DNA from 2 places in the Siminovitchia jepli genome. Region 2 is predicted to be linked to the other one. Evidence: riboswitches for the same ligand, from Rfam matches in the RefSeq annotation. Region 2 holds a riboswitch; the other holds the start of a gene.

The links. A riboswitch is a leader RNA that binds a small molecule or an ion and turns the genes downstream of it on or off. The one in region 2 is predicted to bind thiamine pyrophosphate.
Region 1: linked by a shared signal. The riboswitch ahead of AB1L08_RS06800 (ABC transporter substrate-binding protein) and the one ahead of AB1L08_RS04670 (ABC transporter ATP-binding protein) in region 2 are both predicted to bind thiamine pyrophosphate.

The regions. Positions count from the first base shown of each region.
Region 1 is NZ_JBFEGN010000011.1:16,747-23,856, forward strand. It holds gene AB1L08_RS06785 (hypothetical protein) at 1-165, shown strand, start outside; gene AB1L08_RS06790 (TIGR01777 family oxidoreductase) at 488-1,399, shown strand; gene AB1L08_RS06795 (helix-turn-helix domain-containing protein) at 1,480-2,724, shown strand; TPP riboswitch at 2,889-2,998, shown strand; gene AB1L08_RS06800 (ABC transporter substrate-binding protein) at 3,067-4,059, shown strand; gene AB1L08_RS06805 (thiamine-binding protein) at 4,071-4,361, shown strand; gene AB1L08_RS06810 (ABC transporter permease) at 4,361-5,122, shown strand; gene AB1L08_RS06815 (ABC transporter ATP-binding protein) at 5,123-5,872, shown strand; gene AB1L08_RS06820 (TatD family hydrolase) at 5,865-6,686, shown strand; gene AB1L08_RS06825 (hypothetical protein) at 6,706-6,918, shown strand.
Region 2 is NZ_JBFEGN010000006.1:11,539-21,888, reverse strand. It holds gene AB1L08_RS04705 (peptide MFS transporter) at 153-1,643, opposite strand; gene AB1L08_RS04700 (cytochrome c oxidase assembly protein) at 1,886-2,671, opposite strand; gene AB1L08_RS04695 (DUF2243 domain-containing protein) at 2,668-3,156, opposite strand; gene AB1L08_RS04690 (PepSY domain-containing protein) at 3,276-3,593, opposite strand; gene AB1L08_RS04685 (M42 family metallopeptidase) at 3,738-4,808, shown strand; gene AB1L08_RS04680 (DUF84 family protein) at 4,865-5,383, shown strand; gene AB1L08_RS04675 (YtoQ family protein) at 5,447-5,887, opposite strand; TPP riboswitch at 6,028-6,125, shown strand; gene AB1L08_RS04670 (ABC transporter ATP-binding protein) at 6,278-7,042, shown strand; gene AB1L08_RS04665 (ABC transporter permease) at 7,039-7,791, shown strand; gene AB1L08_RS04660 (ABC transporter substrate-binding protein) at 7,788-8,807, shown strand; gene AB1L08_RS04655 (PTS sugar transporter subunit IIC) at 8,951-9,964, shown strand; gene AB1L08_RS04650 (thioredoxin family protein) at 9,966-10,283, shown strand.

The sequences.
Region 1 (7,110 bases), on a different contig from region 2:
TTATTTACATTGCTTTCTTCAGTCAAGGAAACGATGGAAAGGGACCGGACATTTATGGTAGTACACAATCAATTATGTACCGAACTGATCAACATACTGGAAAATTTGGGTTTCACTGTAACAGAGAAAAACCCGGAAGAATTAAAAGCAATTCAAATCGCCTAAAAACCGGTAGATTGCCGCCTGTTCCGGATTTTGCCATAGGGCCTTCGCCCTCCTCACGGACGAACGCACTGCCTGCCAGCTGCACACTTCCGCCTACTGCCAAGCGCATAAAAGCGTATTCGACATTAATTTCGAATACGCTTTTTCATTTGAAGAACCAGTTGTACTTGCAATCACTCGCTATAAAGAATATTCTGATAGTACTGGCGCTGTCGGGGAAAATGTCCCGGTTATGCCTCGGTGAATGGAATGGCGAGTTCAGCAAAACTGCTTATTTTCACCGGAATTTAATGAAACAGCATTTTTAGCGGGGGTGGTCGGCATGCACGTCGTTATTGCCGGAGGGAGCGGTTTTCTTGGTTCCAAATTGCAAAAGCAGCTTCTTGAAAAGGGATATCACGTGTCCGTTTTAACGAGGAGTCCGGAGAAAGTCGGGAAGTCGAGTGGACTTTCAGTGGTCGAGTGGCTTGTAGAAGGAGCAAGACCCGAAGAACAGCTTGGTCAAGTAGATGCTTTCGTCAACTTGGCTGGAGAAACGATCAACGGAATTCGCTGGACAGGCAGAAAGAAGGAAAAAATTTTACAAAGCAGGCTGGCTGCGACAAAAGAGGTGATCCGCTTAATAGGCAAACTGGAACAAAAGCCTGAAGTACTGATAAACGCGTCGGCTGTCGGATATTACGGCATGTCTGAAACAGGCAGCTTTACGGAAGACACGAAAAGCGCGGCCACCGACTTTTTGGCGAATGTTGTAAAAAAATGGGAATCTCAGGCGAAAGAAGCCGAACAGCTCGGAGTCCGGACAGTGCTTGTCAGGCTTGGCCTTATCCTTGGACGGGAAGGGGCACTCCCGCTCATGGCGCTTCCTTATAAATTGGGGGTTGGCGGGACGGTTGGTTCCGGAAGGCAATGGGTTTCCTGGATTCATGGTGAGGATGCCGCCCGTTTGATAGAGTTTGCTATCACGAAATCTTCCCTTTCCGGTCCGGTGAATGCAACAGCCCCTGAGCCGGTTCAAATGAAAGAGTTTGGAATGACGCTTGGTTCGGTTTTGGACAGGCCCCACTGGCTTCCGGTACCAGAATGGCTGTTAAAGATTTTACTGGGGGAGATGAGCAGCATGCTGATCAGGGGACAGCGGGTGGTTCCTGAAAAAGCGCTTGAACATCAATTTGTTTTTGCGTATCCAAACTTGGAGCTTGCATTAAAAGAAATTTTTGATAATAATAGATGACAAGTTTATCAATAATTAGATTTTTTATCCAGTTTATGCTACTATTTATCTATACAGTAGCATGACTAGAGGATGAAGATATGAGCATGGAAAAAATGAATATCGGGGCGATAATTAAATACCATCGCCAATTAAAGAATATGACCCAGTTCGAATTATGCAACGGGATTTGTTCTGTCACGCATTTAAGCAAGTTTGAGAACTACAACAAAGAAGCGAACTGGGAAACGATCATGCTGCTGCTCGACCGGTTGGGCATTTCTCTTGATTCCATCCAGCAGGCATCCAAGAAGATTTCTGCCGAACTCTCCCATTTGCTTGATGCAATGCTTTCTTACGACAAGGAACGGGCAACAGAATGCTACAATCGGGTGGAAGAATTAAAAGAGTACATTAAATTTTCCAACTATATATCACTCTATCATTTGTATGTATATCGCTACCATCTGCTGATGAACGATTTCGAAAGCGCCGAGAAGGAACGAGAAATTATCAGACAAATTGCCAATTCATTGGCAGAGCAGGAAAAAGCGCTTTATGAGTTTATTAATGGTGCTTTTTATATTATAAAAGGCGATTATAAAATATCGCTGGATATTCTTCTAAAAGTAGAAGCAGATGATCTATTGCCATCTTCGTGGCGAGCGGAGCTCTATTATTTCATTGCTTTAAACTATGCTAATCTGAAGGATAGCAGCAGCAGTATTGCGTATGGCCATAAAGCGTTGGAGGCGTTTTCCAGGTCATTCAACTATATGCGGATTTTACATACCCAGTTTCTATTGGGCATTGCCTATACAGATTTGAGCATTTATGAAAATGCCGCGGAACAATATCGCTATATATTTAAAAATATGAACTTGATCAACACGGATGAACTTAAGTCCGCCATGTACAATAACTATGCCCTGCTTCTGGAAAAAATGGGGAGATTGGAAGAAGCGGCCCGCCACTATATTCTTTCGATGGACCATGCCAAGACGAATCAGGAATACTTGGTAAGCTTATGCAGCTACACTGAGCTGCTCATTTCCCAGGGCGAGAATGAAAAAGCACTCCAAAATATTTCTGAAATATTGCGGGAAACAAAATCGGGCTCCATGAAAAAGCAGCAGCTCATTTTCCGATATTATCAATACTTGCTGAAAAATCGAAAAGGCAAAGCGATGGATTTTCTGGAAAACGACTTGCTTCCATATTTGGAAAAGGCCTACTTTGTAGAAGATTATAATAAATTCGCTTTATCCCTTGCCCAATATTATGCAGACACGAACCCGGATAAAGCGCTTTATTATTATAAAAAAATCGCTGAAAGGGGTGAATAAAATGAAAAAACTATTTCTAACAGCAGGAGTGGCATTTGCGCTTTACGTGGCTCCAATTATTGGAGGAATTTTTCCACAATCACCGCCAATTTTCCCACCGGTGTAAAAAACTGCTCCTTCTTGGAGCAGTTTTTTCTTTCTGTTATAATAGAATTAACTTAATAGCATTTGAGTAGGGGAACCGGTGTGGCCGGTTGAGATAGCATTCGGGAAATGCTGACCCTTTGAACCTGATCTGGCTCATACCAGCGAAGGGAACGTCAATCAATTGAACATACATCTTTTTTTGGCGCCTTCGGGGTTTTTTCCCGGGCGCTTTTTATTTTGCAAGGAGGAGAACTTATGAATAAACGGTTGGCAAGCTGCGTGATATTCTTTTTTTTGCTGGCCGGCTGCGGGAACCATGCAGCCGATCAGCATGAAAAGGAAGAAAAAGAACATAAAAAGGTGGCAGTCGTGCTCGACTGGACGCCCAATACAAATCATACCGGCCTCTATGTGGCGAAGGAAAAAGGCTATTTTGAGGAAAAAGGCTTGGATGTTGAAATCATGATGCCAGGAGAAGCAGGCTCTGATCAGCTAGTTGCCTCCGGAAAGGCCGAGTTCGGGGTCAGTTATCAGGAAAGCGTGACGGAGGCGCGCGTCCAAGACGTGCCGATTGTGTCCATCGCAGCCGTCATCCAGCACAATACATCCGGTTTCGCTTCACTTGCCGAAAAAAATATCACATCACCGAAAGATTTTGAAGGAAAAACCTACGGAGGCTGGGGCGCCCCGCTTGAGAAAGCTGTCCTGGCTTCATTGATGGATGTGGATGGCGCCGATATAGAGAAAGTTGACATTGTCAATATGGGGGATGCCGACTTTTTTACGGCGGTAAAAAGAGATATTGATTTCGCCTGGATTTATTATGCGTGGACAGGGGTAGAGGCAGAGCTCCGCGGGGAAAAGTTGAATATGGTCTACTTGACCGATTACTCGGACAAGCTCGATTATTATACGCCGGTCATTACGACGAACGAGAAAATGATCGAATCGGATCCGGATACGGTAAAAGCATTCATGGCAGCCGTCTCCAAAGGTTACGAGTTTGCGATCGACCAGCCCGGAGAAGCTGCGGACATTCTTATCAAAGCAGTACCCGATCTTGATCCCGAACTTGTGAAAAAAAGCCAGGAATGGATTTCGCCCCGTTATCAAGATGATGCGGCCCGCTGGGGAGAACAAAAGGCTGAAGTATGGAAAAACTACATGGACTGGATGCTGGAAAAAGATTTGCTGGAAAAGGAAATGGATGTAGAAAAAGCATTCACAAATCAATTTTTACCTGAATAGGAGGAGAGGAAATGGCGAATTCACTTGTCAGCATACAGATCATCCCGAAAACAAAAAATGGCGAAGAGGTGATCCCATACGTTGATGAAGCGATCAAGGTGATTGACGAATCCGGAGTCCGTTATGAAGTACATTCTTTGGAAACGACGATGGAAGGGGATTTTACCAAATTGATGGCCATCGTCAAAAAAATGAATGACCGGATGGTTGAAATGGGCAGTAAAAATGTGATCTCCCAGGTGAAAATTTTGTATCAGCCGGACGGAATTTCAATGGATCAACTGACGGAGAAATACCGGTAATGGGTGCGCTGGTCAAAAAAGGATGGAGGCCGCTGGGGGTCCTCCTCCTTTTATTATGTATATGGGAAGTATCCGTAAAACTTGCCAACATTCCGGGCTGGCTGCTTCCTGCCCCCAGTTCCATTGCAAAAGAAGCTGCATCCGGAATTGCGGGGCTCCTGCCGCATATACAGTCAACGATTTGGCTTTCCGTCGGAGGATTCATCATCGGCTGTACAGTCGGCGTGCTTGTGGCCGTCATGCTTCATTTGCTGCCGGGGGTTCAGGAATCCGTTTATCCGCTCCTTATTTTATCGCAAAATGTTCCGATTATCGTACTGGCGCCGCTTCTCGTTATTTGGTTCGGATTTGGGCTTTTGCCTAAAATCATTGTCATCACTCTTGTTTGCTTTTTCCCGGTTGCAGTAGCAGCGATGGACGGATTCAGAAGCGTTCCCGCTGAAATGAAGCATTACATGGTGATGGCCGGTGCATCAAAAATTCAGACGTTTACAAAATTGGAATGGCCATACGCGTTGTCATCCGTTTTTTCCGGCCTTAAAATTTCTGCCACATACAGCGTAATGGGCGCGGTGATTTCGGAATGGCTTGGAGCGAAACACGGGATTGGTGTTTATATGACGCTCGCTTCCTCATCATTCCGGACAGACCGCGTTTTTGTCGCCATTTTCATTATCATGGCCTTGAGTTTGCTGTTTTTTGGCGTGATCACTCTTGCGGAAAACAGGCTCATCAAGTGGAGAAGAAGGAAGGTAATGTGAATGGGCCATTTAACGATACAAGGTGTAAGCAAAAATTTTGGGCAAAAAGAAGTTTTACAAGACATTGATTTGGACATCACAGAGGGGGAATTTGTTTCGATCCTCGGTCCTTCCGGAAGCGGGAAAAGTACGTTGTTTCATGTGATCGGCGGCTTGCTGAAGCCTGATCAAGGTTCCATCTTTTTAAACGATCAAGATATTACCGGGAAACGGGGCTTTATCAGTTACATGCCGCAGCACCATGCGCTTTTTCCATGGCGTACCGTCCTGCAAAATGTATTGCTTGGCCAGGAATTGCAAGGAAATCAGGATCAACAAAAAGCGCTCGATATGATCCAAAAAGCAGGGTTGGCGGGGTACGAACATTCGCTGCCGGATGCCTTGTCCGGCGGGATGAAACAAAGGGCTTCTTTTATCCGGGCGTTATTGAGCCCGCAGCCGCTTATTTTGTTGGATGAGCCTTTTTCGGCGCTTGACGATTTTACCCGGCAGGACATGCAGCAATGGCTGCAGGACACCTGGATGGAATATAAGCGGACAATTCTTTTCATCACCCATAATATTGAAGAAGCGCTGTTCCTTTCGGACCGGATTGTCATTTTATCGACGAAGCCGGCTTCGGTCATCAAACAGTTCAAGGTTCCATTTGAAAGGCCGCGAACAGAAAAGCTTGTCTTGTCAAATGAATTTTTAGAGTGGAAACGAATGGTCGCTGAAAACATCGTCAGACAGGGGGACGACAATGTTTAAAATCATCGATTCACACATCCATCTTGATCTTTATAAAGATGAAGAAATTGCGCAGATGATGGGAGAACTGGAGCAGACGGGCTGTGCGGGTCTCATTTCTGTTTCTTTTCACCTGGACTCGTGCCAGCGAAATTTAGCGCTGGGAAAAAAGTTTTCAAAGGTATATCCGGCTTTCGGGTTTCATCCTGAACAGCCGCTTCCGAATGATCAAGAATTGGCGGAGTTGATTTCCTGGCTGGAATCCCGGGTAGCGTCGATGACGGCTGTCGGCGAGGTCGGTCTGCCGTATTATTTGCGGACTGAGCATGGTCCGGGCTTTCAACTGGAAGGGTATATCGAATTGCTCGAAACGTTTATTAAGCTAGCAAAAAAATGGGACAAGCCCATTGTGCTTCATGCTGTTTATGATGATGCCCCTATTGCGTGCGATCTGCTCGAAAAACACAATGTAAAAAATGCTCATTTTCACTGGTTTAAGGGAGACCTCAAAACAACCGAGAGAATGGCGGAAAACGGATTTTTTATTTCTGTTACGCCCGATGTAACTTATGATGAAGAAATTCAAGCACTTGCCCGATTGTACCCTTTGGACCTCATGATGGTGGAAACAGATGGGCCATGGCGTTTTGAAGGGCAATTTTCCGGGAAAATGACCCATCCCGTAATGATTCACGACGCTATCCTGGAAATTGCGCGTCTGAAAAAGGCTTCTCTCCCGTCCGTTTATAAGACTTTATATGATAATACGACTATATTTTACAGCCTTTCACACGATTTAGTTTTAATGGATCCCAAAACGGAAAAAGATAGATAAAAGAAGTGGAGGGATTCACATGACGCGAGAACCAGGACAAAATAAAATAGACCGGGCAAAAGCTTTGAGAGATCGCAATAAAAAAGATAGAGCTTTTTACAAAGACAAGGTAAAACAGGCGCAGCGTGACCAGCTTGTCATGCCTGTCGATGACCTTTCTGATGACTTGCTTGAAAAACGCGAAAAAAATGAAGATGACAAAAGAGGTACTTACGGACCGAAGGATTTGTAGGCGGAAACGCGGTTCCTTTAAACTGATCTGGAGCATGCCAGGGAAAAAATATACAAAATGCGCTGCGGCCCCTTTCAATGAGGGGAGCAGCGTTTTTTTATGGGTTTTTGGGAATGCGGGCATGGCCATGAAGGGCTTGTGCATGGTACTGGGAGCGTCTCTGAAAAACTGATAAAGAAATTTTTGGGAAAA
Region 2 (10,350 bases):
CCTTTTTTGGACAGCCCCTAGCTGTATGCGACGGGCAGTTGTACCTCGTGCCATAAAAACTACACTGAATAAAATTTGTTAAAAGGTTTTAGAGTACAGTATTTCGATACATGACTCCGGATTAAATTTTGAAAAATCTAATTTCCCGTAAATTAACGTACACCTTTCATATATTTTTGAATCAAAGGAGTAACGATCAATAGAATAATACCTAGCAGGATCGCGATTCCGCCAATGGATCCAAAATACAACATTTCGGTTTCGGGCCGGTAGAATTTTACAATCTGTGCGTTCAGTCCTTGGGCGGCCGCATTGGAAAGGAACCATAAGCTCATTGTTTGGGCTGAGAATGCAGCGGGCGCCAATTTTGTTGTAGCCGACAAGCCAACAGGTGATAAGCACAATTCACCGATTACAACGATCAAGTAACTGAGGACGAGCCAGATGGGATGAACCAATGAATCTTCACCGCCGAATTGTGCCGGCAGCAGAATGACAAGGAAAGAAAGACCCGCAAACAATAATCCCAAAGAGAACTTTTGTGGAATGGAAGGCTGGCGTTTTCCTAATTTTACCCATAGCCAGGCGAATACCGGCGCCAACACGATGATGAATAATGGATTCAATGACTGAAACCATGCAGGGGATAGATGGATCCCCGCAACGTCCAATTGTGTCCGTTTATCAGCAAAGTTGGCAAGAATGGTTGATCCTTGTTCTTGAATGGACCAAAACATGACAGAAGCAAGAAATAACGGGATATAAGCCAGAACGCGCGAACGTTCTACTTCGGTTGTTTTTGGGCTGCGATACATGACGACAAAGTAGATGGTTGGAATGAGAAATCCTAAAATACCAACGAGAGCAATAAATGATTTAATCGTCAGCAAGCCTGTTGGGATCGTAACCGCTAACACAATCCCCAATAGAACTGCAGCCCCTCCAATGACCATATAGACTTTTCTCTTCTCAGCAGGCGCTAACGGGTTAGCAATGTACGTACCTGCAAGCCCCAGGTTTGTTTTTTTCGTCAACATAAACATTACGAGTCCAATAAACATTCCGATGGCAGCGAATCCAAATCCAAGGTGAAAACTATAGTCCATCACAGAACCGACAATAAGTGGCGACAGGAATCCTCCCAGGTTAATCCCCATGTAAAAAATACTGAATCCGGCATCACGGCGATCATCCTTTTCACTATAAATATCACCGACCATTGCGGATACATTCGGCTTGAGCAATCCGGTACCGATGACAATGAGGGCCATGGAAATGAAAAACATCGTTAAATTTCCGGGTATCGCCAGGGCAATATGGCCGAACATTATCAATACTCCACCATAAAAGACGGCTTGGGAAGTGCCGAATATTCGATCGGCCAGCCATCCACCTATGACTCCCGACATATATACGAGCGCGCCATAAATGGACATGATCGCAAGGGCTGTTTGTTCATCAATGCCCAGCCCGCCTTTTGATACCTCATAGTACATATAATAAACAAGGATGGCCCTCATCCCATAATAAGAAAAGCGCTCCCAAAATTCCGTAAAGAATAGAGTAAAGAGTCCTTTAGGGTGTCCGAAAAAACCCTTTTGAGGAACACTTGATACAATATCCTGCTTATCAATCGTAGACATCCTATACCCTCCATTGTTTTATTAAAATAGCAATTTAAAATTACCACACAATGATTATAACGAAGATTATGTAAATGATAAAAAATAAATTATTTTAGAAAAGTAATTATTTTGATGCAACTACATATAGTGCGAGTTATTCATGTTTTACCCGTTTTCTCCCCAAAATTGCTGCTTCAGTACATTTCAATTACAGAGAAGAAAAAGGCGGCTGCTTCCAAATAACCGGAAGAAGCCGCCCATTATTCTGAAAAACGATGAACGGAATATGATGGTTCACCTGGAGTAAATCTCGGTCTCCGGGCCTTGTACCACTGCTTGCAAAGAATGAAAATAATGATGGCATCAATCACATCGCCGCCGTAATACATGATCATGCCGGCCATCTTTGCCTGGCCGGGCGGGATGCCTGCAGGGGGGTGGACGTAAATGTATTTGGACAAGATGGCATGTCCGGCCAAGGCAATGATAAATACGGCAGACCGGTATAAATACCCAAAGCGATGGACAACAGGATCGATATAAATAAAAGCGGCGGTAAAAACATATCCGGCAAGAAAAACATGCAAGTGTACAAGAGTATGCACGGTATGGTTATGAAGCATTAGATGATACAAATCGGTTGCATAAAGCACCCATAACCCCCCGATATTGAGCAGGGAAGCCGTTATGGGATGAGTGATGAATCCGGCGTATCGGCTCTTAAGGAGCTTTGCCAGTTGCCGTGCTGCCTGAACGGGGAGTGTTCTGAGTAAAAGAGTCATTGGGGCTGCCAGCACCATAAGGAGCGGGCCCAGCATTCCAAGCAATAAATGGCCGATCATATGAAAGGTAAAATCGGAATGGGCTCTTTCAGCAAGCGGGCCTGCAACCGCTGATAAAACACTGATAATACCCAAAGCCCAAAAAATAGATCGCTTTACAGGCCATTGTTTCAAATGTTTTCGGGTGTTGGACTTTAAGGCAGCAAATAAATAGAGAAAAAGAGCCGCTAAAAAAAGTGCGTACAGCAGTATCCCGCTGTTCATCTGGAATCCCGCCTCTTTTCCGATGATTCCTTTCGGGCCCGAAAAACAAGTGAAGCTCCTCCTATAAGAAGGACAACAGCCGCGGCATTCCAAACGAAATCGTAGCCGAATAAGCTGTCCACATATCTGATTTGATGAATGCGCATGAGCTTATGTTGAACAATGCCGTCATACAATTGAAAGGCTCCCGCACCAAGAAGCACTCCTCCCCACCATTTTTTTCGCCGGAGAGCATGCCGCCTGCGCAGATCTGCAAACATAAACAGCCCGCCGATTGTGGCAAACCAGCTAAAAGCATGAAAAAAACCGTCAGAAACAATCCCGATCTTTGTAGTTGAATTATCGTAAAAATGGTGCCATTGCAAAAGTTGATGGAATACAAATTCGTCGGTAAAAGTAATCAGTCCTACTCCAAAGAGGAAACCAGCCCATATATTTTGCGGGGAATACTCTAAAGGGGCGGCCCCGCTTTGATCTTTTTTCATTTTTTCATTCACCCTTTTTCCAAGTTAATGTTTTACATATTTACCTAAATAAAAAGGATGGATTAACAAAATTTCATTTTGCTAATCCATCCTTATCATATCCCAATTATGTAGTTTTTTTACTGTGATACCGGAAATACGTCTAAAACGCTTCCGGTGTACGCATCGGCAATAAACTCATATTGCTGGGATTCCCCGTCTTGCTTGCGGGAAATGCCGCCGCGGTACACTTTTGTTTTAACTCCGTGTTTTTCAAACTCTTCGGGTTTGAATTTAATCCAGGATCCGTCAACTTCACCCGTTTGTTTAAAAGCGTTTTTCACATCCGCCAATACTTTTTCTTCTGATATGAGACAATTTTTTCTTATGGCTTCACTTGCGAAATAGCCGGTAATGAGGCCGGCGCCTGCTCCCAGTAGAAATGTTTTCCAGTTCACAATTGAGCACCTCCAAAATATAACATAAGTTAAGTATACAGGAAGAAGGCAAGCAGTTCGACCTTGAATATAAGGATTCCTATTTTTGACAAAAACAGTTTCATGTTAAAATACAAATAAATACACTGAAGAGGGGTTGAGGATTTGGACAAAGATACGCTTGTTCTTTTTCAAACGCTGACGGAGCTTCCGGGCGCTCCGGGAAATGAGCACCAAGTTAGAGAGTTTATGCGCGAACAGCTTGAAAAATATGCAGATCAGGTAATACAGGATAGATTGGGCAGTATTTTTGGCGTAAAATCAGGTGACCCTTCAGGTCCTAAAATCATGGTGGCAGGCCACATGGATGAAGTCGGGTTTATGGTCACCCAAATTACGAAAAACGGGATGATCCGCTTTCAGCCTTTGGGCGGCTGGTGGAATCAGGTGATGCTTGCACAGCGGGTCCAGATCATCACTGACACCGGGCCTGTAACAGGAGTCATCGGCTCGATTCCGCCGCATCTGCTTACGGAGGAACAAAGAAAAAAGCCGATGGAAATCAAAAATATGATGATTGACATCGGGGCAGATGACCGAGGGGATGCCGTGAAGGCAGGAATTAAACCGGGACAGCAAGTTGTTCCGGTCTGTCCGTTTACGCCATTGGCCAATCCGAAAAAAATTATGGCCAAGGCATGGGATAACCGTTACGGATGCGGGCTTGCAATTGAGCTGCTAAAAGAAATACAAAATGAAAAACTGCCAAACATCGTCTATTCCGGCGCCACCGTACAGGAAGAAGTGGGGCTGCGGGGAGCGGCATCAAGTGCCAATATGATCCAGCCCGACCTCTTCTTTGCACTTGATGCCAGCCCAGCCAACGACATGACCGGAGACGAGAAAGAATTCGGCCATATCGGAAAAGGGGCTTTGCTTAGAATCTTTGACAGAACGATGGTCACGCATAAAGGGATGCGCGAATTTATTCTGGACATGGCAAAAACACATGATATTCCTTACCAATACTTTGTTTCTCCGGGAGGAACGGATGCAGGCCGTGTACATACTGCCAACGAAGGGGTGCCAAGTGCGGTGATTGGAATTTGCGCACGCTATATCCATACACATGCTTCAATCGTCCATGTCGATGACTATGCGGCGGCAAAAGAGCTGTTAACCAGGCTGGTAAAAGCCAGCGACTGGTCTACAGTAAAGTCTATTCGAAATCAATAAGCAGGATTGAAATTGGGTAAAGATAAAATGAGTGTTTGCTGGATGGGAGTGGCATTATGATTATTGCCGTTGGTTCAAAAAACAGAGCAAAGTTAAAAGCTGTGCAAAATACCCTTCTTGGTTTGGGCATGGAGACTGAGATTGTCCCGATAGATGCCCCATCAAATGTAAGTGCCATGCCTTTCTCCGATGAGGAAACGATACATGGCGCCATCCATCGGGCTGAATATTGCTTGGATCACAGTAAAGCGAAGTTGGCGATCGGCTTGGAAGGCGGCGTTGCGGAAACGCCTTTTGGCCTCTTTTTGTGCAATTGGGGAGCATTGGCCGAAAGGGGGAGAAAGACGGTGCTGGCAGGCGGTGCGCGTATTCTGCTGCCGGAGGAAATCGCCGGCAGCCTTCGGTCAGGTGAAGAACTTGGACCGGTCATGGATGATTACTGTCAAAGGACCGGAATCAGTTCCGAAGAAGGAGCCATTGGCGTTTTCACCAATGGACGCATTGACCGTTCCGAAATGTTCGGCCATATCGTAACACTGCTGATCGGACAGAGGGAAAAGAAAAGACGGGGATAATTATTAAAAAGCACAGAAAGCAGTTCACAAACAGCTTTCTGTGCTTTTTATTTTAATAAGGGCCTATTCTAAAATATATGAGAGCGCTTTTATGGCCTGATTCACTGTTTCCACCGTTGCGTTTGCTTTCCGGGACAACTCTTTCAAGGGATGATGCAGTTCTTCCGGGCGGATTAAGATGAGCGGTTTTCCCGATGTAACGGCCGCACTTGCATCCATGGCTGTATTCCATTGCCTGTACTTCTCTCCAAACAACGCAATAACAAGGTCTGATTTTTGCATGAGGACTTGTGTTCTCAAGTTGTTAAAGCTGGAAGCTGCCGCGTCCCTGTAAATGGCATTCGGCTGCTCGCCAAGGATTTCTTCGCCGATGGCGTCGGAGCGGTCATGGTCTTCCATTGGCCCGACAAAATCGACCGGAAGTTTGAGTGCCTGTGCTTTTTCTTTAATTTCCTCACGCCAACTGCTGTGGATTTCTCCTGCCAAGTATACGGTTAATCTCACGATATTACCTCCTCCTTTGCATATACATTCATCATACCATCAACCGCACCTATTTTCCCCTTGAAAGGAATTTCAAACTCTATTTGATTTTTTAGGTTAAATGATATATATATTAAAGGGAAGGATTGTTAATAAAATATGGGAAACACTAGGGGTGCCAAAAGCTGAGAGAGGACTTCCTCAACCCTTTTAACCTGATCTAGATAATGCTAGCGCAGGGAAGTGGAAAGAACGCGTATTCATATAATCTGTATACGCATGCATTCTGTTAAATGGGTCAGAGCCACTTCTTTTTGGGAAGTGCTCTTTTTTCATGTATGGTGCCTTAGCATTTCTCACCACAGAAAGGGGGACAAACGAGCAATCCATTTCAGGAAAGGGGGCCTTATGATGAATGAAGCTCTGGTTTTTCAGCACGTATCTTTTGCTTATGACTCGGATGTACAGGATCCTGTACTGCAAGATTTAAGTTTTTCAGTAAAAAAAGGCGAGTTTGTGAGCGTTGTCGGCCCAAGCGGTTCCGGGAAAAGTACATTGTTCCGACTTATTTCAGGGCTTGAAAAGCAAAACAGCGGCTGTATTTTTGTGAATGGTGAGGAGCCTTCCAACAGGCAGGGACATGTTGGATATATGTCCCAAAAGGACGGACTGCTGCCTTGGCTTTCGGTCGTCGATAATGCCGCCTTGCCGCTCATGTTAAAAAGGTTAAACAAAAAAGATGTATGGCCCGAAGTCATTGATAAGCTGGAAGTATTTGGTTTAAAAGATGTTGAACACCGCTATCCCCATGAATTATCCGGAGGGATGCGTCAGCGTGTTTCGTTTTTGCGTGCCTTGTTGGGCGGTAGTTGCTTATTGCTCCTGGATGAGCCGTTCAGCGCACTGGATGCCGTTACGAAAACAGTCATGCATGAATGGCTGCTTGAACAATGGGCTGATTCGGGTAGAACAATCCTCTTTATTACTCACGATGTAGAGGAGGCGCTGTTCCTATCCGATCGGGTACTGTTGTTCAGCCAAAAGCCGGTGTCCCGTCTCGAAGAAATTCCGGTGCCGCTCGGCAGACCGCGGACGGTGGAGAACTTAAAAGATCCTGCTTTTACAGAATTAAAAGAGAAGATATTGCTTGATTTAAGAAAATTGGTGACATTATGACCTTATTGAAAAAATACGGATTATCAATTTTGCTCCTGTTGCTGCTTTTAATTGGATGGGAGAGCGGCGCCCGCCTGTATGGAAAACCCTTTATACTGCCATCACCTATACAAATTGCAGAAAGGCTTTGGGAGCTCAGGGCAGTCCTTTTTATCGGACATTTGCTGCCAACGACGCTGATTATGCTTATCGGACTTTTGTTGTCGCTTATATGTGGTGTCGGCTTGTCCATCTGGATGCATAAGAGCGATATTGTAAGGAAGGCGTTTTTTCCATTGCTCATTGCTTCGCAAACGATACCCATCATTGCGCTTGCTCCGATATTCGTCCTTTGGTTTGGCTATTCCATCTGGAGCAAAGTCGTCGTGACAGTACTGATCACTTTCTTTCCGATTACGGTCAATACGTTTGACGGGCTGCGGTCCGCAGATCCTCATTTAAAAGAAACGCTTCAAACGATGAGGGCCACGAAACGCCAGATTTTCTTTAAGGTGGAACTTCCGTCCGCATTGCCCCAATTCTATTCGGGATTAAAAGTAGCCGTTACGCTGAGTGTCATCGGCGCGGCAATCGGGGAATGGCTGGGTGCTGACAAGGGGCTGGGATACTTTAGTAGAAGAATGATGACACAGTTTGATGGAGCCGGGGTGTTTGCGCCGATCGTCATTCTGTCGGTTTTGGGAATTACACTGTTTTTACTTGTGGGTTGGCTGGAAAAAATAACGTTGAAATGGAGAAATGTAAAATGATAAAGAAATGGGCATTGGCCAGTGTGCTATCTTCAAGTTTGCTGCTAGCTGGCTGTGGAGGAGAAAACAAGGAAACGGCTGCGAATGCAGATAAAAAAAATAAAACGGACAAAGAATCTTTTGACATCATGCTGGACTGGTATCCCAACGCCGTACATAGTTATTTGTATGCTGCAAAGGAGAAAGGTTATTTTGAAGAGGAAGGCCTGGATGTCAATATTCGTTTCCCGGCCAATCCAACGGATCCTATTAACCTGGCTGCAACGGGGGATATTGAACTCGGCATCACCTATCAGTCAGATGTAATCACGGCCAGGGCAGACGGGGTACCGGTAAAATCTGTTGCGGCGATTGTCAGAAGCCCGCTCAATCATATAATTTATTTGAAAGACAGTGATATAAAGAGGCCGAAAGATTTGGAAGGAAAAACAGTCGGCTGGCCGGGTATCCCGCTCAATGAACCGCTCGTACAGACGATCGTAGAGTCCGACGGCGGAGACATGAGCAAAGTAAAGATGACCGATATCGGCTTTGAACTGAATGCGGCGATTGCGACAAAGCGGGTTGATGCGGTAAGCGGTGCTTTTATTAACCATGAAGTCCCTATGCTGCAGCAGCAGGGGATAGAAACGGAACATTTTAACCCTGTAGATTTCGGCGTTCCAAGTTATTATGAGCTGGTGTTTGTTACTAATGATGGTACGTGGAACGAAAAAGAAGATTCAATCCGTGCTTTTTGGCGGGCAGCTGCCAAAGGGTATGAGTTTATGAAGGAAAACCCGGAAGAAGCATTGGGAATTCTATTGGATAATCAGGATAAAGAAAACTTTCCGCTGAGCGAAGAAGTAGAAAAGGCAAGCCTGAACATTTTGCTTCCGAAAATGGAAGCTGAAAAAGAACCATTTGGAAGCCAGTCGGAAGAACTATGGGAAGAAGTCATCCGCTGGCTTGAAGATACAAATTATATTGAAGAAGCTTCTCCTGCGGAGAAGCTGTTTATCAATCTCGTTGAATAAGAATCTTGTATTGGCACCTCCAGTTTTATGGGGGTGTTTTCATTCGTTAAGGGAAAAATATAAAATAAATAATAGACAAAACATACAGTTGTCTTTACACTAGTTAAGTGGACTGATATTTATCTTTTACAGGGGGATTTTTCGTGAAACAATTTCTCAATAGGAAAGGTGTCCATTTAACGGCAAAAGCCTATTTAATTGATGCTTTAAGCTATATGGCGCTCGGCCTTTTTTCTTCATTGATTATAGGATTGATTATCAAAACGGCTGGTGAACAACTCGTCTGGCCATTTTTGGTTGAAATGGGCGATATGGCCATGGGGCTGATGGGACCGGCGATTGGGGCAGCCATCGCTTTTGGGCTTGGCGCACCGCCTTTGGTCATCTTTGCAGCAGTGGCAACGGGGGCAGCCGGTGCTGCATTTGGCGGTCCTGCAGGCAGTTACGTGGCTGCATTGATTTCAACGGAAATTGGCAAAATGGTGAGCAAGGAGACAAAAGTTGATATTATTGTCACTCCATTTGTAACCATTTTTACCGGGTTTGCTGTAGCAAAGTTTGTTGGCGCACCTATTTCAAAATTTATGACGGTTTTCGGCGGCTGGATCATGTGGGCAACCGACCAGCGTCCGATCATCATGGGAATTGTTGTGGCAACATTAATGGGGCTTGCTCTTACGGCCCCGATTTCAAGTGCGGCGATCGCTTTAATGCTTGATTTGAATGGACTTGCAGCCGGTGTCGCCACGATTGGCTGCAGTGCCCAAATGATCGGCTTTGCTGTGGCAAGCTACAGGGAAAATAAAGTGGGCGGATTGCTCGCCATTGGGCTAGGAACATCCATGCTCCAGGTGCCAAACATTATCAGGTATCCGCTCATATTAATTCCTCCAACGGCTGCAGGCATCCTTCTGGCTCCAATTGGAGCAACCGTCTGGAGAATGACGAGCAATGCAGCAGGAGCAGGTATGGGAACAAGCGGGCTTGTCGGGCAAATCATGACATTTACGACGATGGGGTTTTCAGTTAGTGTTCTCATCCAAGTCATTGTACTCCATTTTATCGGTCCGGCTGTGATAAGCTTAATTATATCGGAATATATGAGAAAACGCGGCTGGATCAAATCCGGCCAAATGCTCATCAATACTGGAGGTTAATATGGAAAAATTACAGTCAAAAGAACAGTTTGAACAATGGAAGAATGAAGAGCGGACAATCTTTATGTTTTCTGCGGACTGGTGCCCGGACTGCAAGGTGCTTGAGCCCGTATTGCCGAGGTTAGAAGCAGATTATCCGGAATATCATTTTATTCACGTGGACCGCGATGAATTTCTTGAACTTTGCCAAGAGCTGGATATCTTTGGCATTCCAAGCTTTGTCGCTTTCCATGATGGCAAAGAGGCGGGAAGATTCGTCAGCAAAGACCGCAAGACGCTGGAGGAGATTGAAGATTTTATCAACAGCCTACCAAACTGATAAAGAAGAATGAGAATGGAGAAAATTCGACTCCATTCTTTTCTTTTTGTGCTTTTTATTGAAACAT